2 regions of the Microbacterium gilvum genome follow, and region 2 is predicted to be linked to the other one. Evidence: predicted binding sites of a transcription regulator. Region 2 holds the regulator's gene; the other holds the start of a gene.
What was found. The regulator HrcA, encoded in region 2, represses chaperone genes, less so after heat shock. The targets are predictions, from matches to a motif close to TTNGCACTCGNNNNNNNCGAGTGCNAA.

Region 1 (5,767 bases), on a different contig from region 2:
CTCGCCTACGTCGACACCGACACAGGGGCCGACGACGTCGAGGCGCTGCGGCAGGTGCTGCGGATGCTCCCGCGCCGGTCGCCGCGTCGGGCGGGCGTCGTCGCGCGCCTCGATCGCCTCGCGTAGCGCGCAACCCGATGCAACCTGCCGCGACGTAGCGTGACGGCACACCGCGCGGGGCGCCCCGCCCCGCCTACGTCGCGCAGTCGAAGGAGACAGCAATGACCATCGTGGAAGAGGGCGTGTCGAGCGTCTACGCCGCACCGGGCCAGAAGGGGTCGGTCGCGACCTACCGCCCGCGATACGGGCACTACATCGGCGGCGAATTCGTCGAGCCCGTGAAGGGCGGCTACTTCGAGGACATCACCCCCGTGACCGGCAAGCCCTTCACGGAGGTGGGCCGCGGCACCGCAGAGGACATCGACCGCGCCGTCGAGGCAGCCTGGAAGGCGTTCGCCTCCTGGCGGCACACGAGCCCCGCCGAGCGCAGCGTCATCCTGAACCGCATAGCCGACCGCATCGAGCAGAACCTCGAGATGATCGCCGTCGCCGAGACGTGGGAGAACGGCAAGCCGGTGCGCGAGACGCTCGCCGCCGACATCCCCCTCGCCGTCGACCACTTCCGCTACTTCGCCGGCGTCCTGCGCGCGCAGGAGGGCGGCATCAGCCAGCTCGACGAGAACACCGTGGCCTACCACTTCCACGAGCCGCTCGGCGTCGTCGGCCAGATCATCCCGTGGAACTTCCCCATCCTCATGGCGGTGTGGAAGCTCGCCCCCGCTCTCGCGGCGGGCAACTGCGTCGTGCTGAAGCCGGCCGAGCAGACGCCGGCGTCGATCCTGCTGCTGTTCGACCTCATCGGCGACCTGCTCCCGGCCGGAGTCGTCAACATCGTGAACGGCTTCGGCATCGAGGCGGGTGCGCCGCTCGCGTCGCACCCGCGCATCCGCAAGGTCGCGTTCACGGGCGAGACGACGACGGGGCGTCTCATCATGCAGTACGCGTCGCAGAACCTCATCCCCGTCACGCTCGAACTCGGAGGCAAGAGCCCGAACATCTTCTTCGAGGACGTCGCCGCCGCGCAGGACCCTTTCTATGAGAAGGCGAAGGAGGGCTTCGCGATGTTCGCCCTCAATCAGGGCGAGGTGTGCACGTGTCCGTCGCGTGCGCTCATCCAGCGGTCGATCTACGACTCCTTCCTCGCCGACGGGCTCGACCGCGTGGGCCGCATCCGTCAGGGCAACCCGCTCGACCCCGAGACGACGATCGGAGCGCAGGCGTCGAACGACCAGCTCGAGAAGATCCTGTCCTACATCCGGATCGGCAGGGACGAGGGCGCGACCGTGCTCACGGGCGGCGAGCGCGTGGACCTCGGCGGCGATCTGAGCGAGGGCTACTACGTCGCCCCGACGGTGTTCGAAGGCGACAACAGCATGCGCATCTTCCAGGAGGAGATCTTCGGCCCCGTCGTCTCCGTGACGTCGTTCGCGACGTACGACGACGCCATCGCCACGGCCAACGACACGCTGTACGGCCTCGGCGCCGGCGTGTGGAGCCGTAGCGCCGACCTCTGCTACCGGGCGGGCCGCGCCATCGAGGCCGGCCGGGTGTGGACGAACACCTATCACCAGTACCCGGCGCACGCCGCGTTCGGCGGCTACAAGCAGTCGGGCATCGGGCGCGAGAACCACCTGCGCATGCTCGACCACTACCAGCAGACGAAGAACCTCCTCGTCTCGTACGCCGAAGGGCCCATGGGGTTCTTCTGATGTCGACGGAGCTCAGCAGGGTCGCGGTGACGGATGACGCCGCCGCGCTCCTGCGCACGCTCACGGCGCAGCACGGCCCGCTCATGTTCCACCAGTCGGGAGGGTGCTGCGACGGGTCGTCGCCCATGTGCTATCCCGTGGGGATGTTCCTCACGGGGCCGGGTGACGTCCTGCTGGGCGCTGTGGACGCGGGCCTCGACGACGCGATCGAGGTGTACATGTCGGCGGCCCAGTTCGAGTACTGGAAGCACACGCACCTCACCATCGACGTCGTGCCGGGCCGTGGGGGAGGGTTCAGCGTCGAGGCGCCCACGGGCATGCGCTTCCTCATCCGCTCGCGTCTGCTCACCCGGGAGGAGGCGGTGCGCTTCGGGCTCACGGCCCGGTGAGGCGGGGGTCGGCGTGGCCGCCGACCCCCGCCGGCGCGCTCAGGACGTCAGAGCCGGCGCGTCGCTGCCGTGCGTCACGGCCACCTTGCGCGGCTTGGCCTTCTCGCTGATGGGGATGATCACACTGAGCACCCCGTTCTCGTAACGGGCGGAGATCGCCTCGGTGTCGATCCCCTGACCGAGGTTGAGCTGCCGCAGGAACGAGCCGGACGCGCGCTCGTGCGTGATCCAGGAGACGCCCTCGTCGCCGCGGACGGTGCGCTCGGCGCGGATCGTGAGCACCTGGCCGTCCACGTCGATGTCGACGCTGCCGGGGTCGATGCCCGGCAGATCGGCGTTCAGGACGTAGTGGTCGCCGTCGCGGTAGAGGTCCATCGGCATGAGCCGCGGACCCTGACGGTCGAGCATCTGCTGGGCCACCCGGTCCAGCTCGCGGAACGGATCGAAGAACATCGCCATGATCGTCCTCCTTCTGTGTGGCGTTGTTCACCTACAGAACTTGAGCCTCATCGACTCAAGGAGAGATTAGCACTCGACAGCGGAGAGTGCCAAGAGGTGCCGAGCCCCTGCCATGCGGGCAGTGCTCCCCGTGGGATGCCCAGGCTCGCGCCGTTATCCTCGAGGGGTTCGGGAGGATGCGCCGCGGCGGACGGGGGATGGCCGCCGCGGTGCCCCGGTCAATCGCCCGTCAGGAGCGGCAGGAACCATCCGACGACGGCGAGGACGAGGAAGACCAGGCCGAGCCACGAGAAGCGGCGACGCAGGCGACGGCCCTCGCTCGCGACGCCGCGCGGAGGCGCCGTCGCGGCGGGCACCGAGAACGGCAGCGGCCCGGCGGCGGGCGAGCCCGGCGCCCAGCCGGCGGGGGATGCGGCCAGGCGCTCGTCGCGCCATCTGCCCCACTGGTCGAGCTTGCCGATGAGCGCGCCCACGACCGAGAACATCCACTGCCAGGTCGCCGGATCGAGCGTCGACACCTGCCGCCGCGTGTACAGGAACATCCAGTCGTCGACGATCTCGACGTCGAGCCGGCCGACGTTGTCGAGGAAGCGCGCCATGACGTCGGGCGTGAAGAGGTACAGCGCGTCGGCCTCGTACCCCTCCGGGCAGTAGAGGGCGAAGTGCTCGTCGAAGTCGCCCTCGAGCGAGAGCCGCTGGTCGGTGCGGAACCCGACGGGCAGGTTCGACCCGAACACGGTGTTGTTGCCGAGCGCGTCGAGCACGATGTGCGGCAGCGGCGCGTCCAGGCGGATGGCCACGTACCCCCAGCGGTGGGTGCTCCTGTTCTTGCCGGAGCCGGTCGTGTACTGGTAGTTGCCGAACTCGACGAACCGAGGCGTCGTGCCCCGCACGATGTCGTCGGAACGACGGCTGCCGCCGATCCCGAAGACCATTCCGGGCAGCGGGGGATCGGCGTGCGTCGGGATGTAGGCCATCCCGTTCGCGCGGGCGAACCGGTCGAGCCGCCAGCGCCGTTCCTTCATGCGGCGAGACGAGACGACGACGCCCACGACGACGACCGCGGCGACGCCTCCGAAGAAGAGCAGCGGGAGGAAGCCGACGAGCCCTGGTCCGCCGTCCCCCGCCGACAAACCCGTCGCGACGGCCAGCAGCACGGCGCCGCCGCCGATGACGACGATCATGATGCCGATGACCACGGCGAAGGCGATCGCGGCGACGAAGGCGACCGTCGCGCCCGTCGAACGCGGATAGCGCGTGTCGATCTCCTGCGCGAACCGCTTCACCGCTGCGCGGTCGACGGGCTCCGTGAGGGCGCGGGCGTCGAACGAGGGCACTCCTTGACGCTACAAGACGCCGTCGCGGGCTGCGCCCCCGTCGAGGAGGCGCGCGACGAACGCGTCGGGCGTCAGCCCCGCGTCGGCGGCCGCCCGCTCGATCGCGTCGGCTGCGGCGGGCGAGAGCGTCGCAGGAGACGCGACCGGGCGCCCGCGGACGAGAAGCGACAGCACGATCATCGTCACGGAGCCGAGGGCGACGAGGATCCACACGACCCCCCGGATGCGAGGCATGGCGTCGTCGTCGTATGCGGCGTCGACCCAGATCGCGACGAGCTCGAGAACGACTCCGACGCCAAGGGCGGCGAGCGTGGCCGCCCTCCCGATCCGGATCGCCTGGCGCCCGCCGGCGTCGATCGCGAGGAGCAGCGCGGCGAGCGCGCTCGCCGCCGACGCGATGACGAGCGTCCACAGCAGGCGCCAGAACGCGTCCCACGGCGCCCCGTCGGCCCAGACCATCCCGATCGTCAGCGCGGCCGCGACCACCGTGACGACGGCGCCCCCGTATCCGAACGCCTGTGCGGGGCGGCCGATGAGGGCCGCGTTGCAGAGCACTCCGACGCTGAACGCGCCCACGAGCGCCGTCGTCGCGAGCACGCGCCATCCGGTTCCGCCCGGATCGCCGCCGAGCAGCACGAAGATGCCGCCGGCGGCCGCGAGCGCGAAGGCGCCGATGACCACAATCACGACGATGCGGCGGATGGCGCCTCCTGGGCGCTGCGGTGTCCCGTCCATATCTCCCCCTCCCCCCCACGCTAGCGGCGGACGCCCCGCGACACCGGATGTTCACGTCGGGTTCCCTTCCGAGTACGGCGGTCTCGCAATTGCGCGTCACCCGGAGGCGGTTGCCTTTCCGATATCGCCCGTCGCGATATCTCCTCCCGAAAGGAACCCGCCCGTCATGCGCGCCCGCGTCCTCCCCGCCCTCGCCCTCGTCGCCCTCGGCGGCGTCGCCCTCGCCGGCTGCTCCGCCGCCTCCGCCGACGCATCCGCGGCGTCCGACCCCGACGCCCCCATCACCTTCGCCACCACGCCGCTCGGCGACGATCCGACCGCCGAGAACCCGATCGAGGCGTTCGCCTCGCTCGTCGAGGAGGAGACCGGCCGTGCCGTCGAGATCGTCGACGTGCCCGACTACACGGCCGTCGTCGAGGCCATCCGAAACCACCACGTCGACATCGGCTTCATGAGCGGGTTCCCGTCGGCGCTCGCCGTCAACACGGGCGAGGTCGATGCGCTCGTCGCCTGGCCCGGCAACGACGAGCCGGTCTCGACCTGCCTCGTGCTCGACGGGTCGCCGCTCCAGTCGCTCGAGGACATCACGCCCGACACGGTCGTCGCGTTCGCCGACCCCGCATCGAGCTCCGGGTACTTCATGCCCGTCTCGATGCTCGACGGCGCGGGCCTCGAGAAGGACGTCGACTACACGTCGATGTTCTCGGGCGGCCACGACATGAGCTTCATCGCGCTCAAGGAGGGTCAGGTCGACGTCGCCTGCACGTCGACGATCTTCCCGACGATGGTCGGCACCGACATGTTCCCCTTCGCGGAGGGCGAGACGCGCTCGATCGGAGAGAGCGACTCGATGCCCGTCGCCGTGTCGGTGCTCGCCGATCAGCAGATCGCCGACGACAAGCGCGAGCTGCTGCTGGAGGCGCTGCCCGCGGTGTTCACGGAGGAGAACGCCGAGGCGCTGGGCGCGATGTTCGAGGCGATGCAGGGCACCGATCCGGTCCTCGAGCCGGCCGCCGACATCTTCCAGCCGTTCGTCGACATCGCCGCGATCGCCGACGTCGACATCTCGGATCTCGGC
Region 2 (5,767 bases):
TGAGCTTCGGCACGAGCTCGGGATCCATCATCTCGTTGAGCGCGTCGTACAGGGGCCGGAGATACGGGTCGATCTTGTCGGTGAGGGTGCCCGGCAGGAAGCCGAGGCGCTCCCCCGCCTCGACGGCGGGGCGCGTGAGGATGATGCGGTTCACCTCGCGACGCTGCAGCGCCTGGACCGCCTTGGCCATGGCGAGGTAGGTCTTCCCCGTGCCGGCGGGGCCGATGCCGAAGACGATGGTGTTCTCGTCGATCGCGTCGACGTACTCCTTCTGGCCGAGCGTCTTCGGTCGGATGACCTTTCCGCGCGTGGAGAGGATGGCCTCGCCGAGCACCTCGCTCGGGCGCGGGCCGCCGTGTTCGAGGATGCGGTTGGAGCTCGTCACGTCGGCGGGCCCCAGATCGTGGCCCTCTCGCGTCATCTGGAGCAGCTCGTCGACGAGCGCCCTGGCCGCGCGCACGGCGCCGGATGCGCCGGTGAGGGTGATCTCGTTGCCGCGCACGAGCACGTCGACGGAGGGGTGCTCGCGCTCGACCATGCGCAGGAGCCTGTCCTGCGGGCCGAGCAGCTGCACCATCGCGACGCCGTCGGCATGGATGGTCTGGGTGACGGTGTCCGCCCCCTGTGCGGGGTCGGTGGGGTCAGTGGCCAATGAGGCTCTTCTCCTGGAGTTCTCCGGCGAGCACGTGCGCATGCACGTGGAACACGGTCTGGCCCGCGTCGGCGCCGGTGTTGAAGATCAGTCGGAACTGCCCGCCGGCGTGGTCCCTAGCGACCTCTCCGGCCGTCTGGACCACCTCCGCGAGCAGGGTGGGGTCGCCCGCCGCCAGCTCGACGACGTCGCGGTACTCCTGCGTCTTGGGGATGACGAGGAGGTGGAGGGGCGCCTGCGGGCTGATGTCCTTGAGGACGAAGACCCGGTCGGTCTCGGCGACGATCTCGCCCGGGATGTCGCCCTGCAGGATGCGCGTGAAGATCGTCGGCTCGCTCATGCCCACGAGTCTAACGATCGGCCGGCTCCGGTGACCGCCGTCACCACCGGCCGAGCTTCGCGTCGAGGACCGCGAGCGCCGCCGGGCCGGCCGTCGAGGTGCGCAGCACGGTGTCGCCGAGGCGGACGCGCCGGGCTCCCGCCGCCTCGAACCGCTCGAGCTCCTCGGGGGCGATGCCGCCCTCGGGACCGACGACGAGCACGATGTCGCGCGTGTCGTCCAGGTCGACGGCCGTGAGCGGCTCCTCCGCCCACGGATCGAGCACGAGCATCCTCGCCGTCTCCGCGCGCCTCGCGACAGCCGACGTCGTCTCGACGGGAGCCACCTCCGCGAACCAGGCACGGTGCGCCTGCTTGGCCGCTTCGCGGACGATCGACGCCCACCGGGTGCGCCCCTTCTCGGCCTTGGCGCCCTCCCAGCGCGGGACGCTGCGTGCCGCCTGCCAGGGCACGACGAGGTCGATGCCGAGCTCCGTGGCCGCCTGCACGGCGAGCTCGTCGCGGTCGCCCTTCGCGAGCGCCTGCACGAGGACGAGGCGCGGCACGGGCGCCGCACGGTCGTCGCGGCTTCCGATGCGGATGGCGACGCGCTGCGGAGACACCTCCTCGCATGTGCCGGAGAGCCACGCCCCGCGACCGTCCGTGACGGTGACGGGCTCGCCCTGGCGCACACGGCGCACGGCCGAGGCGTGGTGCGCCTCGGTGCCCGTCAGGACGACGAGGCCGCCGGGCGCGACGGAGCCGGCCCCCTCGTCGTGGAAGTGCAGCGCCATCCGCTCAGCCCCGGAACCGGTCGCGCAGCTTCGAGAACAGTCCCTGGTGGAACTCGGCGAGGCGCGGCTCCGGAGCCTTCGTCCGCCTTGCGAGCTCCTCGAGCAGCTGACGCGTCTTGTGGTCGACCTTCGTGGGGGTCACGACCTGCACGCCGACGCGCAGATCGCCGCGCCGCGAGGTGCGCAGCCCCGTGATGCCGCGCTCCTTGACGGTGAGCACCTCGCCCGACTGGATGCCGGGCCGCACCTCGACCTCGACCTCGCCGTCGAGCCCCGCGATGGTCGTGCGGGTGCCGAGGACCGCGTCGGTCATCGACACCTCGAGGGTCGCGAGGAGGTCGTCGCCTTCGCGGCTGAAGACGGGATGCGAGGCGACGGTGACCTCGACGTACAGGTCGCCGTTCGGCCCCCCTGCCTGCCCGACCTCCCCCGAGCCGGGAAGCTGCAGGCGCAGCCCCGTCTCGACTCCCGCCGGGATGTCGAGGGACACCGTGCGCCGGGAGCGCACGCGCCCCTGTCCGTTGCAGGTCGCGCAGGGGTGCGGGATAACCGTGCCGTAGCCCTGGCAGGTGCCGCAGGGCTGCGTCGTGACCATGTTGCCGAGCAGGCTCCGCACCTGGCGCTGGACGTGACCCGACCCGCCGCAGACGTCGCACGTCGCGGGGCTCGTCCCGGGCTGGCAGCACGAGCCGTCGCACGTCTCGCACAGCACCGCCGTGTCCACCTCGATGTCGCGGTGGGCGCCGAACACGACGTCGCCGAGCTCGAGGGAGACGCGCACGAGGGCGTCCTGTCCGCGCTCGCGGCGCGAGCGCGGACGCCCGCCCCTGCCGCCGCCCCCGCCGAAGAACGTCTCGAAGATGTCCCCGAAGCCGCCGAACCCGGCCCCGCCGCCGAACCCGGCCCCGCCGCCGAACGGCGACTCGTCGCCGCCCATGTCGTACCGGCGCCGCTGCTCCGGGTCGCTGAGAACGTCGTACGCGTGCGTGACGTCCTTGAACCGCTCGGCCGCCTCCGGCGCGGGGTTCACGTCGGGGTGGAGCTGGCGCGCGAGCTTGCGGTACGCCTTCTTGATGTCCTCCTGCGATGCGTCCTTCGCGACGCCGAGGGTCTCGTAGTGATCAGCCACATCAGCCTTCCTGCGGGCGCGGGGCGCCCGTGCTGCATCCTCGTGGACGACGCGTCAGCGTCGTCCCTCGTCCTCGTCCAGCAGCCTCGTGAGGTAGCGGGCCACGGCCCGTGCCGCCGCGAGGTTGCGGGGGTAGTCCATGCGCGTGGGGCCCATGATCCCCACGCGCGCCGCGCCGATGGCGGAGTCGTACTCGCTCGTGAGGATCGACGCCTCCGAGAGCCCGAAGGCGGCGTTCTCCCGACCGATGCTCGCGGACAGCCCCTGGCCGTCCGCCACCATCTCGCTCATGAGCCGCAGCAGCGTGACCTGCTCCTCGATCGCCTCGAGGAGCGGGTGGATGCTGCCGCGGAAGTCGTGCTCGCGGCGGGCCAGCGTCGCGGCGCCCGCCATGACGAGCCGGTTCTGCCGGAACTCCGCGAGCTCCTCCGCCGCGGCGGCCGCGACGGCGTGCACGGCGGCGTCGACGGCCGTCACGGGTGTCGGCGCCTGGGCGCGCGCGTGCTCGAGGCCGTCCGCCGCCTCCGCGACGGAACGGCCGGCGAGGAGCGCCACGAGCCGCGTGGCCACGGTGGCGGTCTCCTCCGCGTCGAGCGCCTGCGGGAGCGCGGCGATCCGCTGCGAGACCCGGCCGGTGTCGGTCACGATGATGAGGAGCACGCGCTGCGGGTCGAGCTCGACGAGCTGCACGTGGGTGATGTTCGCGCGCGAGAACGAGGGGTACTGGACGAGAGCGACCTGACCCGTGAGCTGGGTGAGCACGCGGACGGTGCGCGCGAGCAGGTCGTCGAGATCGTACGGCTCGCCCAGGAACGAGGCGATCGCCGAGCGCTGCGCCGTCGAGAGCGGCCGCAGCTCGGCCAGGTGGTCCACGAAGACGCGGTAGCCCTTGTCCGTGGGGACGCGTCCCGAGGACGTGTGCGGCTGGGCGATGAGCTCCTCGTCCTCCAGGAGCGCCATGTCGTTGCGGATGGTCGCGGCCGACACCCCGAAGGAGTGGCGCTCGACGATCGCCCTGCTTCCGACCGGCTCATGGGTGTCGACGTAGTCCTGCACGATGGCGCGGAGCACCTGGAGCCCGCGTTCGCTGACCATGCCCGCTCCTCTCCCTGGCACTCGACGTCTCCGAGTGCCAGTCTACCGATCCGTCGGCCGGGCGGTCGGCCGACGGCGCCGCGCGTCGATCAGTCGGTGAGCGCGCGCACGACGGCGTCGGCGAGGAGGCGGCCGCGGAGCGTGAGCACGACGCGCCCGCTCAGCGCGTCCGCCGGCTCGACGAGCCCGTCCGCGATGAGGCCGGCGACCGCCTGCCGGCGGTCGTCGGGGAGCGACGCGATCGCGAGGCCCTCGCGGATGCGGCTCTCCAGCAGCACGCGCTCGAGTCGACGCGACGCCTCGTCCGGGCGCTCGCGGCCGGCAGCCGGCGACTCGCCGGCCGCCAGCCGCTGCGCGTAGGCGGCGGGATGCTTGACGTTCCACCAGCGCAGCCCCGCGACATGGCTGTGCGCTCCGGGACCGAAGCCCCACCAGTCCGTCCCGCGCCAGTACGCGAGGTTGTGACGGGATCGGCGCTGCGCGCCGCGGGACCAGTTCGACACCTCGTACCAGTCGTAGCCCGCCGCGGCGAGAGCGGCGTCGGCCGCCTCGTACATGTCCGCTTGAAGGTCGTCGTCGGGCGCGGGGACCTCGCCGCGCCGGATCTGCCTGGCGAGCTTCGTGCCGTCCTCGATGATGAGCGCGTAGGCCGAGAGGTGGTCGGGTTCGAGCGCGAGCGCAGCGTCGAGCGACGCCCGCCAGTCGTCGAGCGACTCCCCCGGTGCGCCGTAGATGAGGTCGACGCTGACGTCGAGCCCCGCGCGCCTGCCCGCCTCGACGGCCGTCCGCACGTTCGCGGGCGAGTGGGTGCGGTCGAGCGCCGCGAGCACGTGCGGGACGGCGGACTGCATGCCCACCGACATCCGGGTCACGCCGGCGCGGGCGAGCTCGTCCGCGACCGCGCCGTCGACGGTGTCGGGGTTGGCCTCGACCGTGACCTCGGCGTCGTCCGCGAGCCCGAAGGCGTCGCGCACCCCGTCGAGCATGCGCGCGAGATCGCCCGCAGGGAGGAGCGTCGGCGTGCCGCCGCCGAAGAACACGGTGCGCGCGGGGCGGAGGCCGCCGGCGGCGTCGAGCACCCCGCGCGCGAGCGCGACCTCGCGAAGGACCGTGTCGGCGTACTCGTCCTGCCGGGCGCCGCGCAGCTCGCCCGAGGTATAGGTGTTGAAGTCGCAGTAGCCGCAGCGCACCCGGCAGAACGGGACGTGCAGGTAGACCCCGAGGTCGGTGGACGGATCCACGACGAGGTCGCCAGGCAGCGCTCCGTCGGCCGGGGCGGGGTCGCCGACGGGGAGGGCTCCCGCCATCAGGCGGCCGTGCGGAAGAGCGGCGAGATGGCGCGCAGATAGCCGGCGAAGAGGGCGCGACGGCGACGGCGCACGAGGCTCTTGAACAGGCGGAGGGAGAGCGTCACGGGGCGGTCGAACGCCCGCACCTCGAACCACACCTCGTCGTTCTCGCGCCACTCGAGCATGAACGACTCCTCGCCGCTCACGACCGACGCGCCGACGGTGCCGAGGGCGAAGCCGACGCGACGCGCCTCCTCGACGACGAAGATCACCCGGAGCTCGGCGTCGGCGCGCGCCCCGTCGACCTTGCCGCGGACGGTCACCGTCGTCCCGGCGCCGACGAACGGCGTGCCGTCCGCCGCGAAGCGCTGGTCGTCGTCGGAGTGGCTCGGGGCGATCGCGTTGCCCGCCTCGTCGAAGCTGACCCCCGTGTACGTCGGGCCGGGAGCCGGGCGGACATCGCTCAGCTCGAGACCCGCGCCCGTCAGCG

Region 1: a site for HrcA is predicted at 2,684-2,710, ahead of ABD998_RS08895 (Hsp20/alpha crystallin family protein). Genes of this name have one in related genera too.

The regions. Positions count from the first base shown of each region.
Region 1 is NZ_BAABKO010000002.1:649,223-654,989, forward strand. Features, by position in the region: gene ABD998_RS08880 (GAF domain-containing protein) at 1-126, shown strand, start outside; gene exaC (acetaldehyde dehydrogenase ExaC) at 222-1,769, shown strand; gene ABD998_RS08890 (DUF779 domain-containing protein) at 1,769-2,158, shown strand; gene ABD998_RS08895 (Hsp20/alpha crystallin family protein) at 2,198-2,617, opposite strand; gene ABD998_RS08900 (hypothetical protein) at 2,836-3,954, opposite strand; gene ABD998_RS08905 (hypothetical protein) at 3,964-4,689, opposite strand; gene phnD (phosphate/phosphite/phosphonate ABC transporter substrate-binding protein) at 4,856-5,767, shown strand, end outside.
Region 2 is NZ_BAABKO010000001.1:522,634-528,400, forward strand. Features, by position in the region: gene ABD998_RS02690 (PhoH family protein) at 1-577, opposite strand, end outside; gene ABD998_RS02695 (HIT domain-containing protein) at 642-992, opposite strand; gene ABD998_RS02700 (16S rRNA (uracil(1498)-N(3))-methyltransferase) at 1,033-1,764, opposite strand; gene dnaJ (molecular chaperone DnaJ) at 1,769-2,893, opposite strand; gene hrcA (heat-inducible transcriptional repressor HrcA) at 2,948-3,988, opposite strand; gene hemW (radical SAM family heme chaperone HemW) at 4,078-5,295, opposite strand; gene ABD998_RS02720 (DUF1990 family protein) at 5,295-5,767, opposite strand, start outside.